Regions from separate parts of the Pseudomonas zhanjiangensis genome, predicted to be linked through region 1. Evidence: predicted binding sites of a transcription regulator. Region 1 holds the regulator's gene; the other holds the start of a gene.
The links. The regulator LexA, encoded in region 1, represses DNA repair genes until DNA is damaged. The targets are predictions, from matches to a motif close to CTGTNTNNNNANACAG.
Positions count from the first base shown of each region.

Region 1 (7,212 bases):
GTTCGGCAAGCAATACCTGCCGGCCAACCCCATCGCTTACAGCAGCAAGGAAGGCGCGCAGGAAGCACACGAAGCGATCCGTCCTTCCGACGTCAACCTCAAGCCGACCCAGCTGTCCGGTATGGAGCGCGATGCCGAACGCCTCTATGACTTGATCTGGCGCCAGTTCGTGGCCTGTCAGATGCCGCCGGCCGAGTACCTCTCGACCACGGTCACCGTGACCGCCGCCCAGTTCGAGTTGCGCGCCAAGGGCCGTATCCTCAAGTTCGATGGTTACACCCGCGTGTTGCCGCAGCTGAGCAAACCAGGCGACGACGCGGTGCTGCCGGAGATGAGCCAGGGCGATGCGCTCAAGCTGGTCAAACTCGACCCGAGCCAGCACTTCACCAAGCCCCCGGCGCGTTACTCCGAAGCCAGCCTGGTCAAGGAAATGGAGAAGCGCGGGATCGGTCGCCCGTCGACCTATGCCGCGATCATCTCGACCATTCAGGATCGGGGTTACGTCGCGCTGAATAACCGTCGTTTCTATTCCGAGAAGATGGGCGAGATCGTCACCGAGCGTCTCGGTGAAAGCTTCTCCAACCTGATGGACTACGGCTTTACTGCCGGCATGGAGGAGCACCTGGACGATGTCGCCCAGGGTGAGCGCGAGTGGAAGCATGTGCTCGACGAATTCTACGGCGACTTCAAGAAGAAGCTTGAAGTAGCTGAGGCCAGCGACAACGGCATGCGTGCCAACCTGCCGACCCTGACGGATATCCCGTGCCGCGAGTGTGGGCGGCCCATGACGATTCGCACCGCATCGACCGGAGTGTTCCTCGGATGCTCGGGCTACGCGCTGCCACCCAAAGAGCGCTGCAAGGCCACTGTGAACCTGGTGCCGGGCGATGAAATCGCCGCCGATGACGAGGGCGAGTCCGAGTCCCGTGTTTTGCTGGGCAAGCATCGCTGTCAGAAATGTGGCACGGCGATGGATGCCTATCTGCTCGATGAAACCCGCAAGCTGCATGTTTGCGGCAACAACCCGGATTGCTCTGGGTATGAAGTCGAGCAGGGGCAGTTCCGCATCAAGGGCTATGAGGGCCCGAGCCTGGAATGCGACAAGTGTGGCAGCGAAATGCAACTGAAGACGGGCCGTTTCGGCAAGTTCTTCGGCTGCACCAACAGCGAGTGCAAGAACACCCGCAAGCTGCTGAAGAGCGGCGAGGCAGCACCGCCGAAGATGGATCCGGTGAAGATGCCGGAGCTCCAGTGCGAGAAGGTCAACGACACCTATATCCTGCGAGATGGCGCTTCGGGGCTGTTCCTGGCCGCTAGCCAGTTCCCGAAGAATCGTGAGACCCGCGCACCGCTGGTACTGGAATTGTTGCCGCACAAGGATGAGATCGACCCGAAGTATCACTTCCTTTGCGAGGCTCCGGCCAAGGATCCCGAGGGCCGGCCGGCGGTGATTCGCTACAGCCGCAAAACCAAGGAGCAGTACGTGCAAACTGAGGTCGACGGCAAGCCGACCGGATGGCGTGCGTTCTATGACGGAAGCAAGTGGAAGGTCGAGGACAAGCGCTGAGCGACAGGATGTGCGCCGGCATCGCTGGCGCGCGTATAGTGATGTGATGGGCTGCTGGTGGAGGCTGAGGTAATGGCCAAAGAGCTGTATACGCGTACCAATCAGAAAATATTCTATGTCGGATTGTCGCTTGAATCCTGGCGCAAGGCGCAAGAGCAGGGGGCGTTGAATGCCCAGGCGCTGGTTCAGGCCGAGCGTGAGGCGACCCTGTTTCACCTGTATGGCGCCTTGCTGGGGCTGTGTCACGAGGTGGCCGGATACTACCGTCTGGCGGAGAGTCGGGTGCCACGGGTCGAGCAAATACTGACGCCTGCGGTGCTGCAGTCGGCGCCGAGTGCCGAGTTGGCCGAGTTGGTGGAGCTGGCGCAACAGCCGGAAACCTGGCTTGCACAGTTGTTGGCGGCCTACGCCGGGTTGTTCCAGCCGCCCCAAGTGCCGCAGAAGGCCAAGGTGGACCCTGCGACTCCCTTGATTCAGGCGGTCAGCCTGGAGCAGGAGGAGGCACCGCTGGGTCTCGAAACCCTGGTGGCCTGGCGTCAGGAGTTGACCAGCTTGACTCGTCGCTTTCGCGAAACCCTGAGCGAGTGGTGATCTGAGTTTAGATAGGCGGGCTAGGGCGTACCCTGGTCGGCTGATACAATGCCGGCCTTTAGTGGAGAGCCTACCTATGTCTACATCCTATCTTGAGATCGTCGAATTGCCCGATGGGCGTATAGCGCTGCGTCGAGCCGAGGATCAAGAGTCATTGGTGGTTCTGGATTTTTCCGCCGATGCCAAGGAGTTTTTGCAGGGCCAACATGTAGAGGTGGCGAAGGCCATGCTCAATGTGGGCGTGCAGATGGCAGGGCGGCTGGCAGAGGGTGATTTCGAGCAAGATGACGCCCCGCGCGTGTTGCACTGAGCCAATTCTGCAGCTAAGAGCATATCGCCACGCACTGGCCTGCTGCTCAGGCGCTGAGTGTCGCCCTTCCAGTTACTTTCACTGCTTCATCGCAAAGGTCCGTCTGCGGCGTTGTTTGGCCACTGTCTAGCCCAGGCTGATATTCAGACTCTGCGCCTTGCCCTGACGTGCGGCCTGTGCCAGTTGCCGTTTTGCCTGCTGTCCGAGTGGTTGCAGCCAGCTGACCACGGTGTGGCTATGCCCTAGCTTTAGCGCTTCGCCTGCCAGTTCCAGTGCACTCTGTCCGCTGCGTGGGTAGAGCAGCAGTATGCGCTCGCGATTCAGGCCGGCCTCACGCAGCCAGCTCTGGGTCAGGCTGGCCGGCGGGGCGATCAGGGTCAGCCAGCGCGAGCTGTCGTTTTGGCTCAGTTCGCGTAGTACGGGGGCGAGCAGGTTGTGGCAGTGCCCGGCGGCGCCCCGTAGCGAAAGCTCGCTGAAGGCTTCCGAGTGCTCCGGCCAGGGATACTGCAGTTCGCTTTCTTCCATTAATGGCGCGGTAGTCGCGGCCAGGAATCCTTCGAACAGTGGGAGTTGTGCGCGGTTCAGCGACTGTGGGAACTGCATGGGTCCTCCTCTAGCGGCGGATGACGCCGACACTCAGGCCTTCGATCACCAGCTCTTGGTCTGCCAGATTCACTTCGATGGGCGCAAACTCGGGATTTTCGGCGATCAGCCAGACCTTGTCGCCCTCACGCTTGAAGCGTTTGACGGTCACCTCATCGTCGAGTCGCGCCACCACCACCTGGCCATTGCGAGCTTCGCGGGTGGTGTGCACGGCAAGCAGGTCGCCGTCGAAAATACCGATGTCCTTCATGCTCATGCCGCGCACGCGCAGCAGGTAGTCGGCCCTGGGGTGGAAGAAGTCGGGGTTGATCCGGCAGGATTCCTCAATATGTTGCTGAGCCAGGATGGGTGCGCCGGCGGCAACGCGGCCGATGACCGGCAGGCCGTCTTCTTCGCTATTCGGTTCAAAGCCGGGAATGCGGATACCGCGTGAGGCCCCCGGGGTCATCTCGATTGCGCCTTTGCGAGCCAGGGCCTTGAGGTGTTCCTCGGCGGCATTGGGTGACTTGAAGCCAAGCGCTTGGGCGATCTCTGCGCGGGTCGGTGGGTAGCCGTTGTCCTCGAGGCAGTGTTTGATGAAGGTGAGGATCTCGGCTTGGCGCGGCGTCAGTTTCAGCATGGGAGGCTCTGTCTTTTTATACAGTTGCTGGGATTATATACAGTGATGGCGACGATGCAATTGTCCTTTTGCCGCTTCTGGTAGCATTGTCTGCCTGAGGCTTGTCCGGATCCGGGCACAACAAGCTCCACAGCGCGTGCAATCCGCCGCTGATTGCGCGGCGGCGTGACTGCTCAGCCGAAATGCGGCTCGCGCGACTTGACAAGTCTGCAGGCTGAAACGTATGTTTCAAACAAGTGTTTGTCAGGTGAAGAGTCATGGCCCAGTCGGAAACCGTAGAGCGCATTCTCGATGCGGCAGAGCAACTGTTCGCGGAGAAGGGGTTCGCGGAAACCTCATTGCGATTGATCACCAGCAAGGCTGGGGTCAACCTGGCGGCGGTGAACTATCATTTCGGTTCCAAGAAGGCGCTGATCCAGGCGGTCTTTTCCCGTTTTCTCGGGCCATTCTGCAGCAGCCTCGAGCGCGAGCTCGACAAGCGTCAGGCCAAGCCGGAGGCAAATCCCAGTCTCGAGGAGTTGCTCGAGCTGCTGGTCGAGCAGGCGCTGGCGGTGAAGCCGCGCAGTGGTAACGACCTGTCGATTTTCATGCGTCTGCTGGGGCTGGCGTTCAGTCAGAGCCAGGGGCACCTGCGCAAGTACCTGGATGAGGTCTATGGCAAGGTGTTCCGCCGCTACATGATCCTGGTGCATGAGGCGGCGCCGCGGATTCCGCCGCTGGAGCTGTTCTGGCGGGTGCACTTCATGCTGGGGGCGGCAGCATTCAGCATGTCCGGGATCAAGGCCCTGCGGGCGATGGCCGAGAACGATTTCGGGGTGAATACCTCGATCGAACAGGTCATGCGTTTGATGGTGCCGTTCCTGGCGGCTGGCATGCGTTCGGAAAGTGGCCTGGCTGACCAGGCGCTTGCCTCCGCTCAACTGATTCCACGCGCCAAGAGCACAGCGGCCCCCGCCAAGGTGTGATGCCGTTCGGCGACTGCCGCCCGGTTGCTGGGCTTGGCGGAGTCGATCCGCTAAGCTAGCCGCTTATGCGCGCCCTTGACCTGTTGTACATATCCCTTGCCGATCAGCGCCTGTACGGTTTTGCCGACGGGCAGCTGTTGCTGCGCCTGGCCGTCTCCACCGCAGCGAACGGGCCGGGCGAGCTGAATGGTTCGGGCTGCACGCCCAGGGGGCTGCATCAGGTACGCGCGAAAATCGGTGCGGACCTGCCCTCGGGGGCTGTGCTGCGGGGGCGGCGCTGGACCGGCGAGGTCTGGTCGCCTGCCTTGGCGGCGCAGTTTCCCGACCGCGACTGGATTCTGACCCGCATCCTCTGGCTCAGCGGCCGTGAGCCCGGGCGTAATCGTTTGGGTTGCGTCGACACCTTTCGCCGTTATATCTACCTGCATGGCACGCCCGACAGCGAACCTATGGGGGTGCCCGGCTCTCACGGCTGTGTGCGCCTGCGCAATAATGATCTGCTGGAACTGTTCCCGCGGGTGCCCGTCCACTGTCCCGTAAGGATCGAAGAGGCGCCGTGCCCGCGATGGGCCGAAGCGCCGCTCAATTAAGGATTGTCTGTGACTACAAGCTTGCAAGGCTCGTTGATGCTGGACATCGACGGCACCTGGTTGACCGCCGAAGACCGACACCTGTTGCGTCAGTCCGAGGTGGGTGGAGTGATACTGTTCGCACGCAATATCGAGCATCCGCGCCAGGTGCGCGAGCTCTGTGCGGCGGTTCGTGCATTGCGCCCGGACATGTTGCTGGCGGTGGACCAGGAGGGGGGCAGGGTGCAGCGCCTGCGTCAGGGATTCGTACGTTTGCCGGCCATGCGGGCGATTGCCGACAACGCGAACGCCGAGCAGCTGGCCGATCATTGCGGCTGGCTGATGGCCTGCGAGGTGCTGGCGGCCGGACTGGATTTGAGCTTTGCACCGGTGCTGGATCTGGACCACCAGCGCAGTGCGGTGGTGGGCAGTCGCGCCTTCGAGGGGGATGCGGCGCGCGCCAGCTTGCTGGCTGGCGCCTTTATCCGTGGCATGAATGCTGCCGGGATGGCCGCCACGGGCAAGCACTTCCCGGGGCACGGTTGGGCCGAGGCGGATTCCCATGTGGCCATTCCGGTGGATGAGCGAAGCCTGGCGCAGATTCGCGCGCAAGACCTGCAGCCCTTCATCCGGTTGAGCCAGCAACTGGCCGCGGTGATGCCCGCCCACGTGATCTATCCGCAGGTCGATGCGCTGCCGGCTGGATTTTCCCGGCGCTGGCTGCAGGATATTCTGCGGGGCGAGCTGCAGTTCAAGGGGGTTATTTTCAGTGACGACCTGTCGATGGCCGGCGCCCACGTGGTGGGCGATGCGGCTTGCCGGATCGAGGCTGCGCTGACGGCAGGGTGCAACATGGGCCTGGTATGCAATGATCGGGCGGCCGCCGAGTTGGCCCTAGGCGCCTTGCAGCGCCTGCAGGTGATTGTTCCACCTGGCTTGGCGCGCATGAGTCGCCAAGCATTTCCATCGACAGAATACCGGCAAGACCCACGCTGGCTGGCCGCAATCACGGCATTGCGCGCCGCCCAATTAATAGACTGAGGAGCAATGGATGACTGTCTACGCCATCATCGGCGGCACCGGCCTGACCCAGCTGGATGGGTTGACCATCAAGGCGGCGCTGAATCTGGATACGCCCTTTGGCGCGCCTTCGGCACCGGTCCTGCGCGGCGAGTATGCGGGGCGCGAGGTGTTGTTCCTCGCGCGCCACGGCCAGCCGCACCGGATCCCGCCGCACCAGGTGAATTACCGGGCCAATCTCTGGGCGCTGCGCGAGGCGGGTGCCCAGGCGGTCGTCGCGGTCAATGCCGTCGGCGGCATTCATGCCGCCATGGGCACCGGGCATTTCTGCGTGCCTCATCAACTGATCGACTACACCTCGGGGCGCGCCCACACCTTCTACGAAGGCGAGTTGGAGCATGTCACCCACGTCGACTTCAGCCACCCTTATGATGCCGGTCTGCGCGAGAAGCTCTCGGCCGCCCTGGCGGCCGAGGGCTGTGCGGCTAGCAGTCATGGGATTTATGGCTGCACCCAGGGGCCGCGCCTGGAAACGGTGGCCGAGATCACCCGGATGGAGCGTGATGGTTGCGACATCGTCGGCATGACCGGTATGCCCGAGGCGGCGCTGGCGCGTGAGCTGGCGTTGCCCTATGCCTGTCTGGCGCTGGTGGTCAATCCGGCGGCAGGCAAGTCGGCGGCGCTGATCACCATGGCGGAGATCGAGCGCGCTCTGGATGAGGGGATGGGCAGGGTCAAGTCGGTGCTGGCGCGCGTGCTGGCCGGCTGACTGCTCCGCTGCGCTGTCAGCAGAGGGCCGCGTTGCGCGGCCCTTTTTGCGTTCAGAGCGGACTGATGCGAACCAGCAGGCCGAGGCTGCCGTGGTCGAGGTAGGTCAGCTCGCCGGTTTTCAGGCGGCTGCCCTGCTTGAGTCGCTCGCTGCTGTTGAGCACGCCACTGTCGTCGAACTGGTTGACCCACAGATCGGC
Region 1 covers NZ_JBFTEG010000007.1:5,622-12,833, reverse strand. Annotated here, with positions in the region: gene topA (type I DNA topoisomerase) at 1-1,567, shown strand, start outside; gene AB5S05_RS10405 (DUF6586 family protein) at 1,640-2,158, shown strand; gene AB5S05_RS10400 (hypothetical protein) at 2,235-2,468, shown strand; gene sulA (SOS-induced cell division inhibitor SulA) at 2,595-3,071, opposite strand; gene lexA (transcriptional repressor LexA) at 3,082-3,690, opposite strand; gene AB5S05_RS10385 (TetR/AcrR family transcriptional regulator) at 3,948-4,655, shown strand; gene AB5S05_RS10380 (L,D-transpeptidase family protein) at 4,721-5,245, shown strand; gene nagZ (beta-N-acetylhexosaminidase) at 5,267-6,265, shown strand; gene AB5S05_RS10370 (S-methyl-5'-thioinosine phosphorylase) at 6,276-7,013, shown strand; gene AB5S05_RS10365 (CsiV family protein) at 7,066-7,212, opposite strand, start outside.

Region 2 (7,212 bases), on a different contig from region 1:
TCTGGCCTTCGCGACCGTAGACCGCGACCTGCTGCAGGTCGCGCCCGAGCGCGGCGGCCACCACCTCACCCATGCGCAGGGCGGTACCGGACGGGGCGTCCACCTTGTGCCGGTGATGGGCCTCGATGATCTCGATGTCGACCTCGTCGCCCAGCACCCGCGCCGCGGTGTCGAGCAGCTTCAGGCAGAGGTTGACGCCGACGCTGAAGTTGGCGGCAAAGACGATCGGGATCTGCTTGGCCGCATCGGCCAGCAGCTGCTTCTCCTTGGGAGAAAAACCCGTGGTGCCGATGACCATGGCCCTGCCGGCCCGCCGGCAGACCTCCAGGTTCTTCAGGGTCACCGAGGGATGGGTGAAGTCGATCAGCACGTCGAACCGATCGACGACCGCCTGCAGATCACCGACCAGTTGCAGACCCAGCTTGCCCACCCCGGCCAACTCGCCGACATCGGCGCCGACCAGCGTGCTGTCGGGACGATCGATCGCCGCCCCTAGGCTGGCGCCTTCCGCCTGCTGCACCGCCTCGATCAGGGTCTTGCCCATGCGCCCGGCGGCGCCCATCACTGCTATTCGTTGCATTCCATCAGCTCCACGCTGCAAGCCGCGAACCACCAGCGACGACCTGCTGAGCCGTCGATGGCAGCCTGCCGCTGAGTAGTTACAAATCGCCGAAGAAGCGCTTCACGCCTTCGAACCAGCCACTGGCCTTGGGGGAGTGCGAACTGTCGCCTTCCAGCGAGTGGCGGAACTCATCGAGCAGCTCGCGCTGGCGGCGATTGAGGTTCACCGGGGTCTCTACCGCCACCCGGCACATCAGGTCGCCAGCGCCGCCGCCACGCACCGGGGCCACGCCCTTGCCACGCAGGCGGAACAGCTTGCCGGTCTGGGTGCCTTCCGGGATTTTCAGCTTGACCCGGCCATCCAGGGTCGGCACCTCCAACTCGCCACCCAGTGCCGCATCGGCAAAGCTGATCGGCACCTCGCAATACAGGTGCTTGCCATCGCGCTGGAAGATCGCGTGCTCGCGCACATTGACCACCACGTAGAGATCGCCGGCCGGCCCGCCCATGGCACCGGCCTCACCCTCACCCGACAGGCGGATGCGGTCGCCGGTATCGACACCTGGCGGCACCTTGACCGACAGGGTCTTGTGCTCCTCGACCCGACCATGACCATGACAGGAACCACAGGGGTCGGTGATCATCTTGCCGTTGCCGTGACAGCGCGGACAGGTCTGCTGCACCGAGAAGAAGCCCTGCTGCATACGCACCTGACCGATGCCGCCACAGGTGGTACAGGTCACCGGACTGGTGCCCTTCTTCGCCCCGGAACCGTCGCAGGTCTTGCAGTTGACCAGGGTTGGCACGCGGATGGTCACCGTGGTGCCACGCACCGCCTCTTCCAGGTCCAGCTCCAGGGTATAGCGCAGGTCGCTGCCGCGCTGAGCGCCACCGCGACCGGTGCGACCGCCGGCGCCGCCGAAGAAGTCGCTGAACACATCACCGAAGATATCGGAGAAATTCGCCCCACCGAAGCCCGCCCCGGCGCCGCCACCCATGCTCGGATCGACGCCGGCATGGCCGTACTGATCGTAGGCCGCGCGCTTGCCGGCATCGGACAGCACTTCGTAGGCCTCATTGGCCTCCTTGAACTTGTCTTCCGATGCCTTGTCGTCCGGATTGCGGTCCGGGTGGTGCTTCATCGCCAGGCGCCGGTAGGCCTTCTTCAGCTCGGCCTCACTGACGCCGCGCTCGACCCCCAGCACCTCGTAATAATCACGCTTTGCCATAATTGCTCAACACCCTCAAATCAACTCCTCCAGACACGCCAACGCGGGGGCAAGCCCCCGCGCGACGGATAACGCCGATCGTGACTGCTGCACGACCGACTGGAGCGGCAGGCAGCAGCGGCTTTCGCCGGCTGCCGCTTTTCCCACATCCCGGTGGGCCAGAAGCTTGCGCTTACTTGTTGTCCTTGACTTCCTCGAACTCGGCGTCGACCACGTCATCACCGGCACCCTTGCCAGCTTCTGCCTCGGGGGCCTCGGCACCCGGCTGCGGCTGTTCGGCATACATCTTCTGCGCCAGCGGCGTGGTGGCCTCGGTCAGGGCATTCATCTTGGCTTCGATTTCGGCCTTGTCGTCACCCTTGATCGCCACTTCCAACTCGCCCAGCGCCTTCTCGATGGCCGCCTTCTCATCGGCAGTGGCCTTGTCGCCCGCCTCGGTGACCATCTTGCGGGTGGCGTGCACCAGCTGATCACCCTGGTTGCGCGCAGTCGCCAGCTCTTCGAACTTGCGGTCTTCCTCGGCATTGGCCTCGGCGTCACGCACCATCTGCTCGATTTCTTCCTCGGACAGACCGGAGTTGGCCTTGATCACGATCGACTGTTGCTTGCCGGTCGCCTTGTCCTTCGCCCCGACGTGCAGGATGCCGTTGGCGTCGATATCGAAGGTCACCTCAATCTGCGGCACACCGCGCGGAGCCGGCGGAATCTCGGCCAGATCGAACTTGCCCAGCGACTTGTTCTGCGAAGCCTGCTTGCGCTCGCCCTGCAGCACGTGGATGGTCACCGCGCTCTGGTTGTCGTCGGCAGTGGAGAACACCTGAGACTTCTTGGTCGGAATGGTGGTGTTCTTCTCGATCAGCGCGGTCATCACCCCACCCATGGTCTCGATACCCAGGGTCAGCGGCGACACGTCGAGCAGCAGCACGTCCTTGACGTCGCCGGCCAGCACCGCACCCTGGATGGCCGCACCCATGGCCACGGCTTCGTCCGGGTTGACGTCCTTGCGTGCTTCCTTGCCGAAGAACTCGGCGACGGTCTTCTGCACCAGCGGCATGCGGGTCTGACCACCGACCAGGATCACGTCATGGATCGAACCCACGTCGATGCCGGCGTCCTTCAGGGCGATACGGCAGGGCTCGATGGTGCGCTGCACCAGGTCTTCGACCAGCGACTCCAGCTTGGAACGGGAAATCTTCACGTTCAGGTGCTTCGGGCCGCTGGCGTCGGCGGTGATGTACGGCAAGTTGACGTCGGTCTGCTGGCTCGAGGACAGCTCGATCTTGGCCTTCTCCGCCGCCTCTTTCAGGCGCTGCATGGCCAGCGGGTCGCCCTTGAGGTTCATGCCGGTTTCTTTCTTGAACTCCTCGACAAGGTAGTCGATCAGGCGCAGGTCGAAGTCTTCACCACCGAGGAAGGTGTCACCATTGGTGGCCAGCACTTCGAACTGGTGCTCGCCGTCGACTTCGGCGATCTCGATCACCGAGATGTCGAAGGTACCACCACCCAGGTCATAGACGATCACGGTGTGGTCACCCTTGGCCTTGTCCATGCCATAGGCCAGGGCCGCGGCGGTCGGCTCGTTGATGATGCGCTTGACGTCCAGACCGGCGATGCGACCGGCATCCTTGGTGGCCTGACGCTGGCTGTCGTTGAAGTAGGCCGGCACGGTGATCACCGCCTCGGTCACGGTCTCGCCGAGATAGTCTTCGGCGGTCTTCTTCATCTTCTTCAGCACTTCGGCACTGATCTGCGGCGGCGCCATCTTCTGGCCCTTGACCTCGACCCAGGCGTCACCGTTGTCGGCCTTGACGATCTTGTAGGGGACCATCTGGATGTCTTTCTGCACGACGTTCTCTTCGAAGCGACGACCGATCAGACGCTTCACCGCGTACAGGGTGTTGTGCGGGTTGGTGACCGCCTGGCGCTTGGCCGACTGGCCGACCAGGATCTCGCCGTCGCCGCTGTAAGCGATGATCGACGGCGTGGTACGGGCGCCTTCGGCGTTCTCCAGCACCTTGACGCTGCCGTTTTCCAGAATGGCGACACAGGAGTTGGTGGTCCCCAGGTCGATACCGATAATCTTGCCCATATTCTCTCTCCCGAAACTTGGATTTTTCCGCTGCTGCTCTTGGCCAGCCGCGAAGCACTAAAACGCTTGCCTAAACAAATGGGGGCTCGCCGACGGATTTCAAGCCTTCTCGTCGATACTCGGCGGCGCCTCAGCCGGCGCCTTGCTGACCACGACCATGGCCGGGCGCAGCAGGCGGCCATTGAGCAGATAGCCCTTCTGGAACACCTTGAGCACGCTGTTGGGCTCGGCCTCGGCACTCTCTTGCATGGCCATGGCCTGATGGTGCTCCGGATTGAACGGCTCGCCATGCGGATCGATGGCTTCGAGCTGATAGCGCTTGAAGGTGTCCTGGAACAGCTTCAGGGTCAGCTCCATACCCTCACGCACGGCCTTGATCGACTGATCCTCCGGGCTCGACAGCTCGAGGCCACGCTCCAGGCTGTCGATCACCGGCAGCAGGTCGCCGGCGAACTTCTCCAGGGCAAACTTGTGCGCCTTCTCCACGTCCTGCTCGGCCCGACGGCGGACATTCTGCAGATCGGCGGCCATGCGCAAGGCCTGATCCTGGGCGGCAGCCAATTCCTCCTCCAGCACCTGGATGCGCGCGTCCAACTCAACGCCGGAGGCCTTGTCGGCGTCGGCGGCTACGTCTGGAAGCTGGGTATCGTGGTTCTGTTCGTCTGCCATTCGGTTCTCCTCTGAAAATTCGACGCAAGCCTCAACCCGCGTACCTGCCGCCTATATGGGGCCGAATTTTCAGCGTTCAAGGGTCGAGCGAGGATTGCCAGCCCAGAAATAAACACTGTATAAATAACCAGACAAAAGACCTGAGAGGCCTTGCCATGCTGGTACACCTGTCCGTACACAACTACGCCATCGTTGAACACCTCGACCTCGAACTGGACAGCGGCATGAGCGTGATCAGCGGCGAAACCGGCGCCGGCAAGTCGATCATGCTCGACGCCCTCGGCCTCACCCTGGGCGACCGGGCCGACAGCGGCGTGGTGCGCCCCGGCGCCGACAAGGCCGACATACTCGCCAGCTTCGACCTCTCCGCCATCGCCGAAGCCCGCGCCTGGCTGGCCGAGCGCGACCTCGACATCGAGGGCCCGTGCATCCTGCGCCGGGTGATCACCGCCGAAGGCCGCTCACGCGGCTACATCAACGGCACCCCCTGCCCACAGAGCGACCTCAAGGCCCTGGGCGAGCTGCTGATCGATATTCACAGCCAGCACGAGCACCAGTCGCTACTCAAGGTCGACACCCACCGTCGCCTGCTCGACGAATTCGCCGGCAGCCAGGAGCTGGCCCGCCAGGTACAGCTGGCCGCACAGCGCTGGAAACAGACCCGCAACGAGCTGCAGCGCCTGTCCAACCAGGGCGACGAACAGCGCGCGCGCCACCAACTGCTCAGCTACCAGCTCGAAGAACTGGAAAACCTGGCCCTCGGCGAAGACGAGCTGGAGCAACTGGAGCAGGAGCACAAGACCCTGACCAACGCCGAAAGCCTGCTCAGCGCCTGCCGCCTGGTCATCGAACAATGCAGCGAGAGCGACGCAGGCAACGTGCTGTCCGCCCTGGCCAGCAGCCTCAATCGCCTCAGCGGCGCCCAGGGCCAGCCCAACGCCCTGGGCGAAGCGGTAAGCCTGCTGGCCAGCGCGCAAATCCAGGTGGAAGAGGCGGTCGGCGAACTCAACCGCTTTCTCGACCACTTCGACGCCGACCCTCAGCGCCTGCAACTGCTCGAGGAGCGCCTCGACACCATCTATACCCTGGCACGCAAGCATCGCACCCAGCCTGGCGAACTCGCCGCCCTGCAGCAGCAACTGTTCGAGGAACTGGAAAGCCTCAATGCCGACGACCTGACCCTCGAGCGACTCGGCGAGGAACTGGCCGCCTACGAGCGCCATTACCAGGAAAAGGCCGGCGAACTGAGCGCCCTGCGCGCCCAGGCCGCCAGCACCCTGGCAGCCTCGGTCGAACAGGAAATGCAGGCCCTGGGCATGCCCGGCGGGCGCTTCCACATCGCACTCAGCCCATCGCCCAGCGACGAGCCACAGCCCAACGGCCGGGAACTGGTGGAGTTTCTGGTCAGCGCCAACCCGGGGCAGCAACTCAAGCCCCTGGCCAAGGTCGCCTCAGGCGGCGAACTGTCGCGCATCAGCCTGGCCATCCAGGTGATCACCGCGCAGACCTCGCGGGTGCCGACCCTGGTATTCGACGAAGTCGACGTCGGCATTGGCGGCCCCACCGCCGAAGTCGTCGGCCAGCTGCTGCGCCGCCTTGGTGAACGCGGCCAAGTGCTCACCGTCACCCACCTGCCGCAAGTCGCCGCCCAGGGCCACCAGCATCTGTATGTGCACAAGGTGCGCGGGCGCGATGCGACGCACACCGCGGTGAGCAAACTCGACGGCACGCAACGGATCGAGGAAATCGCGCGCATGCTCGGCGGCCTCGACCTCACCGAAGAGTCGCTGGCCCACGCCCGCCAGATGGTCGGAAGCGCCAACGCCTGAACCGTTAGCCACCCAGCAAAAAGGCGACCCTGGGGTCGCCTTTTTTTGCGGAGCCTGCGCGCCTACTTCTTCTTGCGCACGTAGAGCACCAGGTTGTGATCGACCAGCTCGAAGCCGTGCTCGCCAACAATCTCGCGCTGACGCTTCTCGATCTCCGGATCGAAGAACTCGATCACCTCGCCCGAGTCGACACACACCATATGATCGTGGTGGCCACTATCGGCCAGCTCGAACACCGCATGACCACCATCGAAATTGTGCCGCACCACCAGCCCGGCAGCCTCGAACTGAGTCAGCACGCGATACACCGTGGCCAGGCCGACATCTTCACCCGCCTCCATCAAGGCCTTGTAGACATCTTCAGCGCTCATGTGACGCTGCTCGGCGGAGTCGAGCATTTGCAAAATCTTGACCCGTGGCAGGGTCACTTTCAGGCCAGCCTTGCGTAATTCGCTATTTTCAACCATGGTCTGCTTTCTCGTGGAAGCGGTTTCGCAGCTTCCCTTATTGCGGGTATGATCCGGGTTTACGTTGCCCAGCCAAGATAGTGGAAGTCACCCTCCGATGCAAAAAACCAAGCTCCTGCTGACCAGCCTCACCTTCACGGGGCTCATCGCACTCGCCGGTTGTTCATTCCCCGGGGTTTATAAAATCGACATTCAACAGGGCAATGTCGTCACGCAGGACATGATAGACCAGTTGCGCCCCGGAATGACCCGGCGCCAAGTGCGGTTTATCATGGGCAACCCGCTGCTCACCGACACCTTCCACGCCAACCGCTGGGACTACCTGTACAGCATCCAGCCGGGCGGCGGCGAGCGCCTGCAGGAGCGGG
Region 2 covers NZ_JBFTEG010000021.1:25,247-32,458, reverse strand. Annotated here, with positions in the region: gene dapB (4-hydroxy-tetrahydrodipicolinate reductase) at 1-580, opposite strand, end outside; gene dnaJ (molecular chaperone DnaJ) at 660-1,790, opposite strand; gene dnaK (molecular chaperone DnaK) at 1,963-3,879, opposite strand; gene grpE (nucleotide exchange factor GrpE) at 3,979-4,548, opposite strand; gene recN (DNA repair protein RecN) at 4,704-6,377, shown strand; gene fur (ferric iron uptake transcriptional regulator) at 6,440-6,844, opposite strand; gene AB5S05_RS19380 (outer membrane protein assembly factor BamE) at 6,942-7,212, shown strand, end outside.
Region 2: recN (DNA repair protein RecN) is a predicted target of LexA. The motif match lies at 4,664-4,679, and genes of this name have one in related genera.